One region of the Bacillus kalamii genome, then DNA from elsewhere that is predicted to be linked to it. Evidence: a T-box and tRNA genes for the amino acid it is inferred to sense, from the RefSeq annotation. Region 1 holds a T-box; the other holds one or more tRNA genes.
The links. A T-box is a leader RNA that pairs with one kind of tRNA and senses whether it is charged. The one in region 1 lies ahead of glyQ (glycine--tRNA ligase subunit alpha), so its partner is inferred to be a tRNA-Gly.
Positions count from the first base shown of each region.

Region 1 (6,876 bases):
GGGACAAGGCTGTGGAAGATGTTGAGCCGGTTAAGATTCTGCAGGGAGCCATCATTGTAGAGAAAGGGCAGTTAATTGACCAAAATGTTTACCGCAATCTGAAATTGGCCGGTGTGCTTGACTCTGATAAATCGCTCATGCCCTATATCGGACTAGCTATGCTTGTGGCTTTTGTCTTTGGTTTCATGTTTTATTTTTATCGTATTTTTGAGAAGAAAAATGAACATAGGCATAGCCATATCCTCATTTTTAGTTTGGTCTATATCATTACATTGTTTATTATTAAAATGATATCGCTTTTGGGCGGAATCGAAACGCGTGATCTAAGTTACTTTATTCCTGTCGCAATGGGCACGATGCTTCTAAAAATATTATTGGATGACCGGTATGCGATCACACTGACTTTGATTTTGAGCATATTTGGGGCGGTAATATTTAATGATACGTTAACATCGAGTTTTAATGTGACAATTGCCTTTTATATTTTATTGAGCGGCGTAGCTTCCATATTGATTATTTCCACAAAGAATCTTCGCTCTAAAATATTTCAGGCGGGCATACTGCTGTCGTTGATCCATGTCGTGATCATTTTTTCATTATCCTTTATCATGGATGTCCAGATGTCCAGGGGGGATTATCTATTCTATGTAATTGCTGCATTTGTATCAGGATTGTCGGCTGCTGTATTGACAATCGGACTGCTTCCGTTTTTTGAAGCGGGATTCGGCATTTTATCGACAATGAAGTTGATCGAATTATCGAACCCTAACCACCCATTGTTGCGCAAAATTCTGACGGAAGCCCCAGGGACTTACCATCACAGCGTCATGGTGGCCAATCTCTCTGAGGCAGCTTGTGAAGCAATCGGTGCCAATGGATTGCTTGCAAGAGTCGGCTCCTATTATCATGACTTAGGGAAAACAAGGCGCCCGCAGTTCTTCATCGAAAACCAGATGAATATGGATAACCCACATGATAAACTGCGCCCGGAAACCAGCAGGGACATAATTATTGCGCACGCAACTGACGGTGCGAAAATGCTCAGAAAAGAAAAAATGCCGAAGGAAATTGTTGATATCGCCGAGCAGCACCATGGCACTACATTTTTGAAGTTTTTTTATTATAAGGCTAAGGAAATGGATGACCAGGCGAATGAGGATGATTTTCGCTATAAGGGCCCTAAGCCGCAAACAAAAGAAATTGCTGTCATTTCCATTGCGGATAGCGTGGAAGCTGCAGTACGTTCGATGAAACAGCCGACAAGGGAAAAAATCGAGTCTCTTGTGAAAAGCATTATCCATGATCGGATCAATGATGATCAGTTCACGGAATGTGATATAACCATGCAAGAATTGGACAAGGTAGAAAAGACACTTTGTGAAACAATGAATGGCTTTTTCCATTCACGGATTGAATATCCTGACAGTAAAAATGAATCAAAGTAGGTGTTGAGAATGCTGTCTATTGATTTTATAGATGAAACAGCCGAAATAAGCGAAAAAGAAACCGATTTGATTAGCGGTTTGCTGCAATTTGCAGCAAAAGAGGAAGGGATTGGGGGAGAGAGTGAATTAAGCGTCACTTTTGTCGATAACGATGCCATACGCGAAATCAATAGGGAATACCGGCATAAGGATTCGGCAACTGATGTCATTTCCTTTGCGTTGGAAGAAATGGGCGAAGGAGAAATTGAAATTATCGGCGGCGATGACATGCCGAGAATGCTTGGAGATTTGATTATTTCTGTAGACCGGGCCAGAGAACAAGCAGAAGAGTACGGCCATAGCTTCGATAGGGAAATTGGTTTCCTTGCCCTTCACGGATTTTTGCATTTATTGGGTTATGACCATATGGAAAAAGAAGAAGAAGTCATTATGTTTACTAAACAGAAAGAACTGTTAGAAAACTATGGCCTATCCAGAGAGTGATAAACAACATACATTTAGAAAAAGTGTAGGCTTTGCAGCCGCTGGGATTTTCTGGTCTATGAAGGAACGGAACATGAAAATCCATTGTTCGATGGCTGTACTTGTTATTTTAGCCGGGTTCTATTTTTCTTTGTCAATAGTTGAATGGTTGTTTGTTTTATCTAGCATCGCAGGTGTCATAGCGTTGGAAATGATGAATACAGCCGTGGAAACGGCGGTTGATTTAGTGACCGAAGAATATCGGGAATTAGCGCGAATCTCTAAAGATGTGGCAGCCGGGGCAGTACTTGTCTATTCTTTGTATGCATTTGTGGTAGGTTGCATCATTTTTTTTCCGAAAGTGTTGAGCATCGTTGCTTAATAGGGATATACTGTTATTCCACGTTCCTTTAAAAAATATAGGGACATGGTGATCCTGCAAGGGTGCCGCATGGCTGATATGCAGTTTCTTTGAAAACAGCCCATTAGGAAAGGAATTTTAACGATGGATAAAAACCAATTGATAGCTGAAGCAAATAAAGCCCGTGAAAAAGCATATGTTCCTTATTCTACTTTTAAAGTGGGGGCAGCGTTGCTGACAAAAGACGGTACTGTTTTTCATGGCTGCAATATAGAAAATGCAGCATATAGCATGTGCAATTGCGCCGAAAGAACTGCGCTATTCTCTGCATATGCGCATAGTCAAAAAGAATTTAAGGCACTGGCAGTCGTTGCTGATACTCCTGGACCTGTTTCACCTTGCGGAGCATGCAGACAGGTTATTTCTGAACTATGCCCCAAGGATATGCCGGTCATATTGACCAATTTAAAAGGGGATGTACAGGAAACAACAGTAGCGGAATTATTGCCGGGCGCCTTCTCACCGGAGGATTTACATGAATAATTATAGTGGAAATGGCTTTAAATCAGGGTTTATTTCAATCATAGGGAGACCGAACGTCGGGAAATCCACCTTCTTGAATAAGGTTATTGGGCAAAAGATTGCCATCATGAGCGATAAGCCCCAAACGACAAGAAATAAGGTTCAGGGCGTTCTTTCCGAGAACGATTCCCAAATGATCTTTATTGATACGCCGGGGATCCATAAGCCAAAGCATAAGCTTGGTGATTTCATGATGAAAGTGGCAACCAATACTCTTCGTGAAGTAGACGTCATTTTGTTCATGGTCAATGCAGTCGAAGGGATCGGCAAGGGCGATGAATTCATTATGGAAAAGCTTCAGGGAGTGAAAACGCCTGTTTTTTTAGTAGTGAATAAAATTGATGAAGTCCATCCTGATGAATTACTGCCTTTAATTGAAAAATACAAAGCCAAAATGGATTTCTCGGAAATAGTCCCTATTTCTGCTTTGCAGGGAAATAATATTGAAGCTTTGCTCGCTGCCATAAAGGAAAGATTGCCTGAGGGGCCGCAATACTATCCTGCAGACCAAGTGACGGACCATCCAGAGAGATTCATCATTTCAGAACTAATACGCGAAAAGGCTTTGCACTTAACGCGCGAAGAGGTGCCTCATAGTATCGCTGTCATGATCGATTCCATCAAAAAAAGAGAAGATAAAGACATTATTAATGTAATGGCGACGATCATCGTGGAACGCAGTTCTCAAAAAGGAATCATTATCGGTAAGCAAGGAAGCATGCTTAAGGAAATCGGACAGCGGGCACGTGCGGATATCGAATCTTTATTGGGGTCGAAGGTTTTTCTTGAACTTTGGGTCAAGGTCCAAAAAGATTGGCGCAATAAAGCCACTGTCTTAAGGGACTACGGTTTTCGTGATGATGAGTATTAAGATATAAGGGCAGTAGGCAGGCGTTCTCCGCTTTTCTATAGTCCAGCTGCAGCGGCTAGGCCCTCGAGGTCTTAAGCCAAATCTGCTCAAAGGCCAACAACAGCCTTTGAGGCAGCTTTATCTTAAGCTTGTCGGACCTTACTGAGCCGCTCTCCGCTTTTCTGTGGTCCTGCTGCGAGCGCCAGCCCCTCGAGATCTTAAGTCAAGGCCAGTACAAAGGCAAAGAGCGGCCTTTGATCTGTCCATGCCTTAAGCGTGTCGGGGCTACCAGGCGTTCTCCGCTTTTCTGAGTAATTAACAATTTTTACAGCTTATTAAAAATATGAGGATGGTGAAGATAAGAAGGTAGTTGGATATCAGCTTGCTAGCAAAGACAATGAAGGTGGGATTTAAATGTTGGATTTTACCTGGAATGTGTTTAAAGAGACCGGAAGCATCGATACGTATCTTCTGTTTAAAGAGATTCAGTATGAGCATCAACCTGTTGATGATGTAACCGAAGAACTAGCAGATTTGAACTTTCCAATTTCCTGACGATCTTCGGGCTGTCCAAAGAAGGTGACTTGTCTTGATACAAAAATGTGAGGGCATTGTCATTCGCCGGATCGATTACGGGGAAAATAATAAGATCATAACCATTTATACACGTGAATGGGGGAAGATTGGTGTGATGGCAAGAGGGGCCAATAAACCGAATAGCCGGTTCTCTGCCGTCACCCAGCTTTTTTATTATGGATACTTTCTTGTGCAGACCTCAACAGGTCTAGGCAGTCTGTCACAGGGGGAAAGCATATCCTCTTTCCGCCATATCCGTGAAGACCTTGTTGCGACAGCTTATGCTTCATATGTCATAGAATTGCTTGATAAAGCAACGGATGAAAAAAAAGCAAATCCTTATTTATTTGAATTGCTCTATCAAGTTCTGAACCATATAGATGAAGGCTATGATCCTGAGGTTATAACAGCTGTATTTGAGTGGAAGATGTTAAGTGTTCTTGGCATCCCGCCGATTCTTGACCGCTGCGCCCATTGCGGCGAAGGGGAAGGGGAGTTTTCTTTTTCAGTCCGTGAGGGTGGATTTTTATGCCACCGTTGCAAGGACGTAGATCCTTATAGAATTCCGTTGTCCCTTCAGACATTAAAGCTGCTTCGGCTTTTTTATTATTTTGACCTGGCCAAGCTGGGGACGATTTCTTTAAAAGAGGAAACAAAGAAGGAAATCCGTCAGGTGATTGATTTATATTATGACAATTATTCAGGGATCACCCTGAAATCCAAAAAATTCTTAAAGCAGCTGAATAAACTTGATGGGCTTATTTAGTCGGTACATATAATTAAAAAAATGCTAGTGCCTTATTGACAATAGGGGTTTACATTGGATAAAATGCTATATATCATAAACTGCAATATTGCTGTGATGGAAAATAGTATCTGTCTCCCTTTATACATAGCGAACCCGGAACTGGTGGAAGCCGGGCTGTAAATAGGCAGAGAAGGCGTTCCGGAGCAAATGGAGTGTAACGAAAAGAGGCTGTTTTCTTGTAAAACAGCAATTAGGGTGGAACCGCGGGTAACTCTCGTCCCTATGCTGACAGGCATAGAGGCGGGAGTTTTTTGTGTTCTTGAAAAAATTCTTGATGATAGAAAGGTCAGCAATTGTTTTTATATTAATTGGAGGTGCACGATGAATATTCAAAATATGATTGTCACATTACAAAAGCATTGGTCTGCACAAGGATGCATTTTGATGAATGCTTATGACACAGAAAAAGGTGCAGGTACTATGAGCCCGTACACATTTTTAAGAGCGATAGGACCCGAGCCGTGGAGCGTGGCTTACGTTGAACCATCACGACGGCCGGCAGATGGCCGGTATGGCGAAAACCCAAACCGATTGTATCAACACCATCAATTTCAAGTAATTATGAAGCCATCGCCAGATAATATTCAGGAGTTATATTTGGATTCTTTGCGCGCGTTAGGAATTGATCCATTAAAGCATGATATCCGCTTTGTAGAGGATAACTGGGAAAACCCATCGCTTGGCTGTGCAGGATTAGGTTGGGAAGTTTGGTTGGATGGGATGGAAATCACCCAATTCACTTATTTCCAACAAGTAGGGGGATTGGAGTGCAAGCCTGTCTCTGTGGAAATCACATATGGCATTGAGCGCTTGGCATCTTATATTCAGGACAAGGAAAACGTGTTCGATTTAGAATGGACAGAAGGATTTACTGTACGCGATATTTTCGGACAGCCGGAATTCGAACATTCAAAATATACATTCCAAACAAGCAATACGGAAATGTTGTTTGAATTATTCAATATGTACGAAAAAGAAGCACATGCACAAATGGAGCAAGGGTTGGTGCATCCAGCTTATGACTATGTATTGAAATGTTCCCATACGTTCAACTTGCTTGATGCAAAAGGTGCTATTTCTGTGACGGAACGGACTGGTTATATTGCGCGATGCCGTAATCTAGCCCGTAAAATAGCTAAAACATTCTACGAGGAACGTGAAAAACTTGGTTTCCCAATTCTAAAAGGGAAGGGAGAAAACAATCATGAATAAGAGAGACTTATTGCTTGAACTGGGTTTGGAGGAGCTGCCGGCACGTTTCGTAACAGACAGTATCCGCCAATTAACCGATAAAATAGTCAACTGGTTGAAAGAGAATAATATTGCCTATGAAGAGGTAAACATGTACTCTACACCTCGCCGGCTTGCTGTGCTTGTGAGCGGAGTCAATGAAATGCAGGAAGATATGCAGGAGGAAGCAAAAGGCCCTGCCAAGAAAATCGCATTGGATGCTGAAGGCAATTGGTCCAAAGCGGCAATGGGGTTTGCACGTGGCCAAGGGGCGGGCGTTGAAGACATTTACTTTAAAGAAATCAAAGGCGTAGAGTATGCCCATGTTGAAAAGTTCACTAAAGGCCAACATGTAAAGGATCTATTGGTTCAATTGAAAGATCTGATTGAATCTATGTCTTTCCCGAAAAATATGCGTTGGGGAAATTATGACTTGCGTTTCGTCCGCCCAATCAAATGGATAGTCGCATTATTCGGCGATGAAGTCATACCGTTCTCTATTACAGATGTGGCAACCGGAAAAATGTCAAGAGGGCATCGTTTCCTTGGCGGTGAAGTCGAA
Region 1 is NZ_JBDFMI010000001.1:805,755-812,630, forward strand. Features, by position in the region: gene ABC357_RS04030 (HD family phosphohydrolase) at 1-1,445, shown strand, start outside; gene ybeY (rRNA maturation RNase YbeY) at 1,455-1,928, shown strand; gene ABC357_RS04040 (diacylglycerol kinase family protein) at 1,909-2,289, shown strand; gene ABC357_RS04045 (cytidine deaminase) at 2,413-2,811, shown strand; gene era (GTPase Era) at 2,804-3,721, shown strand; gene ABC357_RS04055 (YqzL family protein) at 4,115-4,255, shown strand; gene recO (DNA repair protein RecO) at 4,290-5,042, shown strand; T-box leader at 5,127-5,309, shown strand; gene glyQ (glycine--tRNA ligase subunit alpha) at 5,406-6,296, shown strand; gene glyS (glycine--tRNA ligase subunit beta) at 6,289-6,876, shown strand, end outside.

Region 2 (6,876 bases), on a different contig from region 1:
GTAAGTGATGGAGTCTTTAAAGGATTTGTCGGTTTTGATGAATGCAGCGGCCTTCGGTTATGGACGTCTGAGGAAATCGATATGCTGACAGTTATTTCCCATATACTGACTACCTTTTTATTGAAAAAACGTTCCGAGAAAGAGCTGAATGATGCATTTCGTTTTCAAAAAGCCGTTTTGGACCATATTAATACTGCTGTATACGCCATCAATCCTGAAACATATGAAGTATTTTATTTCAATGAAAAAACTACAGACATTAGCCCTGATTTAAAGGAAAAGGATATATGCTATCAAGTTTTTTGGGGGCGTGACACACCATGCCGCCAATGTCCCATGCATGATCTGAATAAAGAGAAGTTAAGTTCGAGCTTAGTTGTTTACAATGAGCAAAGTGACGTCAGCAGCAATATTACAGCGGCCTATATCAATTGGGTAAATGGAGAAACCTGTTGTTTGCTGAGCCGGTTCGATTTTCATAAATTCAAGGAGAGATACGAATTATTGGTTAAGAAATGACCTATCGAAGTTTGGAAGAGATACATCCTGGATGTATCTCTTTTTATAATACCCTGAGCGGTATATTTAAGGTGTGATAGGTAAATGTGCTATAGTGAAGGAACAATAGAGCAAAGGGAGTAATAGAATGTCTAAAGAACATTGGGATAAAAGTTTTTCAGATAAAGAATTTGTCTATGGAAAAAGGGAAAATCAATTTTTGCATGATATGCATGCTGTCATTCCGGCGGATTCGAAAGTGGGCTGCTTCGCTGAAGGAGAAGGAAGAAACGCGGTTTATTTGGCGAAGCTCGGCCATGATGTTACAGCATTTGACCAGTCAGGTGTAGGCTTGGAAAAAACTAAGCGGTTAGCTGCTGAGAATGGGGTCGAGGTTGAAACAATCGAATTGGATCTTACAGAAGAGAAGGTAGGGGTAGACCTCTTTGATGCAGCAGTCATGGTCTTCGGCCATGTTCCAAAGCAAGGGCAGCCTTTTTTGTTCGACAGTATGATAGGCTCTGTCAAAAAGGGCGGCTATATTCTATTTGAGGTGTATTCGGAAGAACAGCTAGCCTATGGGACTGGCGGTCCGGGCTCCAAGGAAATGCTTTACGATCCAATTGATATCCTGAATTGGATTAAGCCATACAAATGCTTGCATTTCTGTTATGGAGAGGTTGAGCGGAATGAAGGAAAGCGCCATTCCGGCAAAGGGCATGTCGTTCAATGTGTGATTCAAAAATAATAGGTTGTAAATCTGCATGGCAACCATGCAGATTTTTTTATCTGTAAGAAACTGGGTTTTTGTTTTGGATTTTCTATATACTGAATATAATCACTGATGGATGCCTGCATTTGAGTTTATGGGCCCATGAGGCGCCAACATACTTTACCGCTTTGAATTTTTTTAAAATGAGAGCTGTAGCTATGGCCTTTTTTTTCATTGTTGTCATTTTTTGGGCATTCGCTTTCTTGGTTACTGTTATGGTGTATAGAAAATATTCACGATGGAAATGGTGTGTAGATCTGGGAATTACGATTATTGTCGTTTTCCCAATTCCATTGGCTTTGCTAATCGGCCAATGGATGGCTATTCGTATGCATGATGGCTTTGCGTTTATTACAGTCGGGGTATATACGTTCATTGGTGTAGTCTTGCTGGGAGCAATCGTTACTTTCATCGGATTGGCGGCACCTCTTCCACTCGAAGAAAGAAGAAGGATTAAATCGGTAGAAGAGGTTCAAGAAAGCGTTGATGCTGATTTGGGTGAATGGTGGAAAGAAGAATGGGACTGGTACTTCAAAAAAAATAGAGATGTTATCAGTTTTGATATTGTTCATAAAAACGTCTTTAAACAAAATTTGAAAATTTAGTATAATAAAAAGTGTAACTGGTGCATGGGGGAACTGTTCCGATTGCGGACTTTTTGTTCAGTGATCTTTCCAAACTATGTAAAAGGATAAAAAGGACATTTTTTCAAAAAGGCTCCTTTTTACTCCTGTTGACTATGAATAAAATATGAAAAAAGGATGAAAAAATCGTAAAATCCCCCTTGCTTTTTATAGTGCATGGAGATATAATAATTTTTGTTGATTACAAAGTTCGACAAAAACTGAATCTTTTGCGGGTGTAGTTTAGTGGTAAAACCTCAGCCTTCCAAGCTGATGATGAGGGTTCGATTCCCTTCACCCGCTCCATACATAGCTACTAACGCAGTGTTTCGTTACATAGGAGAACGAAGCATTGCGTTTTTTTATTATGTGTCGATAGCAGATGGATTTTGATTGGCTTAGCCCATTCATGGTATGCTGAGTAAATGTGATAAATGCCGGCACGAAGAAAGGGGAGGAACCAGCATGGATTATGGACAATTGAAAGAGGATTTAATTGCCTACAGCAAAGAAATAGGTATCGATAAAATTGGCTTCACTTCAGCTGATCCTTTCACTGAATTGAAGGACCGGCTGATCCGTCAGCAGGAATTGAATTATCAATCAGGGTTTGAGGAGCCAGATATTGATAAGCGAACCAACCCTGCTTTAATATTTGAGAAACCACGCAGTATTATTGCTATCGCTCTCGCTTATCCGTCTAAGATGAGTGAACATATCCAAGGCAAAAAGGGGGAGCGAAGAGGCATTTTTTGCCGGGCTTCATGGGGCGTTGATTATCATCTCCTGCTTCGCGAAAAACTGAAGATGCTTGAGGATTATTTGATTGAACATGTCCCAAATGCCCGCGCTAAATCGATGGTAGATACGGGTGAACTGTCAGATCGTGCTGTAGCGGAGAGGGCAGGCATTGGCTGGAGCGCGAAGAATTGTGCGATCATCACACCGGAATTCGGTTCATATGTCTATCTTGGTGAGATGATCACCAACTTACCGTTTGAACCGGATGAGCCATTGGAAGACCAATGCGGCAGCTGTACGAAATGCCTCGATATATGCCCGACTGGCGCTTTGGTCAAAGGCGGCCAAATTGATGCCAAACGATGCATTGCCTTTTTGACACAAACAAAGGAGCCTCTTCCTGAAGAGTTCCGCAAAAATATAGGAAATCGCGTGTACGGCTGTGACAGCTGCCAGACCATTTGTCCCAAAAATAAAGGAATCGATTTTCATCTCCATGAGCGGATGGAGCCAGAGCCTGAATTGGCGAAGCCTTTGCTTACGCCAATCCTGCATATGAGCAACCGGGAATTCAAGAATACATTCGGCCATGTAGCTGGATCGTGGCGGGGCAAGAAGCCGATCCAACGCAATGCAATCATTGCATTGGCCCATTTTAAAGAGGAATCAGCTCTACCTGATTTAATTCAGGTGCTTGAAAATGATGCACGCCCTGACATCCGTGCGGTAGCTGCATGGGCAATCGGAAAAATAGGCGGAACGGAAGCTGGACAGGCTTTAAGAAAAGCAGTGGAAAACGAAATGGACAATTATGCAATTGAAGAAATTACGAAAGCAATTGAGCAACAGTCATGACTGTTGCTTATTTTTTTTCCTGCTCTTACATATATGTGTAGTGAAGGGAGAGGGAAGTTGATGAAACAGGTCATTCGACATATGCTGAAAAAGAAATGTGAGGAGAAAATTTCACCCAAATCCCAATTGGAAGCGGATTTGAGGCGTCTTTCACTTGAAAAAAGGAAAGCTGGACTGCTTTCTGTTACATGCAAAGGAAAGCTGGATAGAATTGTAGCTGATGGTGAAACAGAAGCAGTTTTTTACAGAGCCCAATGGCAATATTTTATCAGGCAGGGGTCTTTTTATTATATTGAAGAAGAAGTGGAGAATTGCTGTGCCCGCTTTCTTAATGGAGAATGTACAGATGATCGTATACTGGATGAATGGGGAATTAAGACCAATGAAAATCTACCTGTCGTATGCTCAAACGAGGAACGGGTCAGTTTTTATTATGATCGGATGAAGGCGGTTCAATATGCAGAGGAATGGTGGGATACATTCAATCCAGAGTACCGGCATTTTGAGGATGATTGCACCAATTATATTTCGCAATGTTTGCGCGCTGGGGGAGCTCCAATGTGGGGGATGGATAATCGTTCCCTGGGCTGGTGGTATACAGATTCATCATGGAGTTACAGTTGGGCTGTTGCAAATGCTTTCCAAGTGTATTTGCAGCATTCGTCTACCGGGTTGAGGGCAAAGGAAGTGGAATCGCCCCAGGAGCTGATGCTAGGGGATGTGATCTGTTATGATTTTGAGGGGGACGGCAGGTTTAACCATAATACGATTGTGGTCGCCAAGGATGCTTACGGAATGCCGCTTGTCAATGCCCATACGACGAATAGCCGGATGCGTTATTGGTCATACGAGGATTCGACTGCTTACACTCCGGAGATTGTATATCGTTTTTATCATATTGTGGATGATGATGAATAGGTGATTGGCAGGAAAGCATGCTATAATAATAAGATATGAAATTTGAAGAATTTTTAGAGGTGAACAAAAGGTGGCTATACACGTAGTACTATACCAACCAGAGATTCCAGCCAATACGGGGAATATTGCCCGTACATGTGCGGGTACGGATACAATTCTTCATTTGATCCGTCCTCTCGGTTTTTCAACGGATGATAAAATGCTAAAACGCGCGGGGTTGGATTATTGGGAGCATGTGAAGATTTTTTATTATGACAGTATCGACGAGTTTTTTGAGAAAACCAAGGGCGGCCAGTATTTTTTCATTACGAAATTTGGCCAAAAAACATTTTCAACCTTTGATTTCACCAATGTGGACCAAGATTATTATTTTGTGTTCGGAAGGGAAACGAAGGGATTGCCAAAGGAAATTATCGAGAAGAACCTTGATACATGCCTGCGCATTCCAATGAACGATAACATCCGTTCATTAAATCTTTCAAATACGGCAGCCATTCTTATTTATGAAGCGCTGCGCCAGCAAAACTATATCCACTTGCATTGAAACCGGGCAAAAGCCCGGTTTTTTCTTTGTGCTCGGTGGCTCATATAAACGATATCCTGTTGAATTCTTTATGACCTTGGCATTTTAGTCCTTCATATTCAGATTGTTTTTACCCCTTTTCCTTCTGCTTTGTACAATCAGTAAAAGTGCCATGAAAAAAAGGAGTACGCCTACGATTTTTTGGATTTGGAGTATATTCCATATAGATAAAGGGAGAGCTTCCTTCAACTCCTGCATAGTTGTAACTGATTCGTGATAAAAGCCGAATAAAATAATGCTTTCCAAATAACTGAACATAATCAATAAAAAACCGGCAGATACCGTTATATAATACAAGATTAGTTTATTTGCCATCTTTTTTCTCCTCATTTATTATCATCTTGCTTCCTCTATCGTATGCTGATGAAAATCAATAATGAACGCCCTCCTGGCATCCCCCCTTTTTGAATTGAATATAATGGCAGACAACCTTCTAAGCCCAATAACTACAGTCAGAGAGGATACAGGAGCCTATTCCACATGCTGATTCCTTATTGCAGAGTGGTATAAATGCAGGCAAATAAGAAGAAAATAACCTTAAACGAATAGAAGGAGAACCATGATGAGTACAGTCAGAGATGCAATGAACTCGCCGCTCCATTCTTGCACGGTGCTTGATAATGTCTATGAAGCGGCATTAATGATGAAGGAAAATAATATTGGGGCCGTCCCTATTTTTGAAGAGAACAAGCTGATAGGCATTCTAACCGATCGGGATATTGCTTTGCGCGGTGTCGGCAGCAAGCATCCGGGATCTACGAAAATAACCGATCTGATGAGCGAACATGTCATTACTGTATCGCCAGAGCAGTCATTGACAGAAGCAGCGGCTATTATGGCTTCCCACCAAATCCGCAGGCTTCCTGTGATGGATGGGGATACGTGCATTGGAATGGTCTCGCTTGGCGACCTTTCTCGTTTCAAGGAAGGTTTGGATTGTGTTGGGAAAGCGTTGAAAAGCATAACGGAAAAGTAAAGAGAAGCACTTCAACATATGTTTGAAGTGCTTTTTGCTTTAATTGCTGTTCGGTTTGTCATTGTAGCCTGCCGTGAAGATGGCAGTCAGGAATGCTAGGCTGACTAAACAAATGATTACTAATCCCATGCTTATGGCCTCCTTATGTACCTGATTGATCCAAAAATATATACTTTCATTATACAGAATTGGATATATATAGAAAAGAGGAAAGGTGTCTTTTTTCTGAACGATGGTTTCGGAGGAGGAGATTCTTTCACTCAGAGAATAATCATCTTTGTAGGCAAGTGTGCATAAAGTATTAAGAAACATCCCTGATTACAAAATACAGAGGAGGTTCCTTTATGGATATTTTACGCAAGATTGAAAGACATAGAGAAGAAGAGCAAAAGCTGAAGTGGGAAGGCACCTTCGCGGAATACTTAGAGCTATTGAAAGAACGGCCATGGATTGCACAGTCCGCACATTCGCGTGTATACAATATGATCAAAGATGCCGGTATAGAAGAAGTGAATGGGCAAAGGTCTTATTCTTTCTTTAAAAGCCAGATGTTCGGCCTTGAGGAATCGCTGGAACGACTGGTTGAGGAGTATTTCCACCCTGCGGCGAAACGGTTGGATGTCCGTAAGCGTATTTTACTGCTGATGGGGCCTGTCAGCGGCGGCAAATCGACTCTGGTCAGTTTAATCAAGAGAGGTTTGGAACAGTATTCACATCAGGATCATGGTGCTATTTATGCCATTAAGTCTTGTCCGATGCACGAGGATCCATTGCACCTTATTCCACAGCATCTGCGAAATGACTTTTATGATGAATATGGGATCCGCATTGAAGGAAATCTATCACCTCTGAATGTCATGAAACTTGAGGAAGAATACGGTGGCCGGATTGAAGACGTAATGGTAGAGCG
Region 2 is NZ_JBDFMI010000006.1:1,266,997-1,273,872, forward strand. Features, by position in the region: gene ABC357_RS24095 (sensor domain-containing diguanylate cyclase) at 1-519, shown strand, start outside; gene ABC357_RS24100 (class I SAM-dependent methyltransferase) at 647-1,246, shown strand; gene ABC357_RS24105 (hypothetical protein) at 1,429-1,875, shown strand; tRNA gene ABC357_RS24110 (tRNA-Gly) at 2,126-2,199, shown strand; gene queG (tRNA epoxyqueuosine(34) reductase QueG) at 2,359-3,489, shown strand; gene ABC357_RS24120 (amidase domain-containing protein) at 3,550-4,407, shown strand; gene trmL (tRNA (uridine(34)/cytosine(34)/5-carboxymethylaminomethyluridine(34)-2'-O)-methyltransferase TrmL) at 4,478-4,951, shown strand; gene ABC357_RS24130 (hypothetical protein) at 5,036-5,305, opposite strand; gene ABC357_RS24135 (CBS domain-containing protein) at 5,553-5,966, shown strand; gene ABC357_RS24140 (PrkA family serine protein kinase) at 6,311-6,876, shown strand, end outside.
Region 2: it encodes a tRNA-Gly, which carries the amino acid that the T-box ahead of glyQ (glycine--tRNA ligase subunit alpha) is inferred to sense. The anticodon was not compared.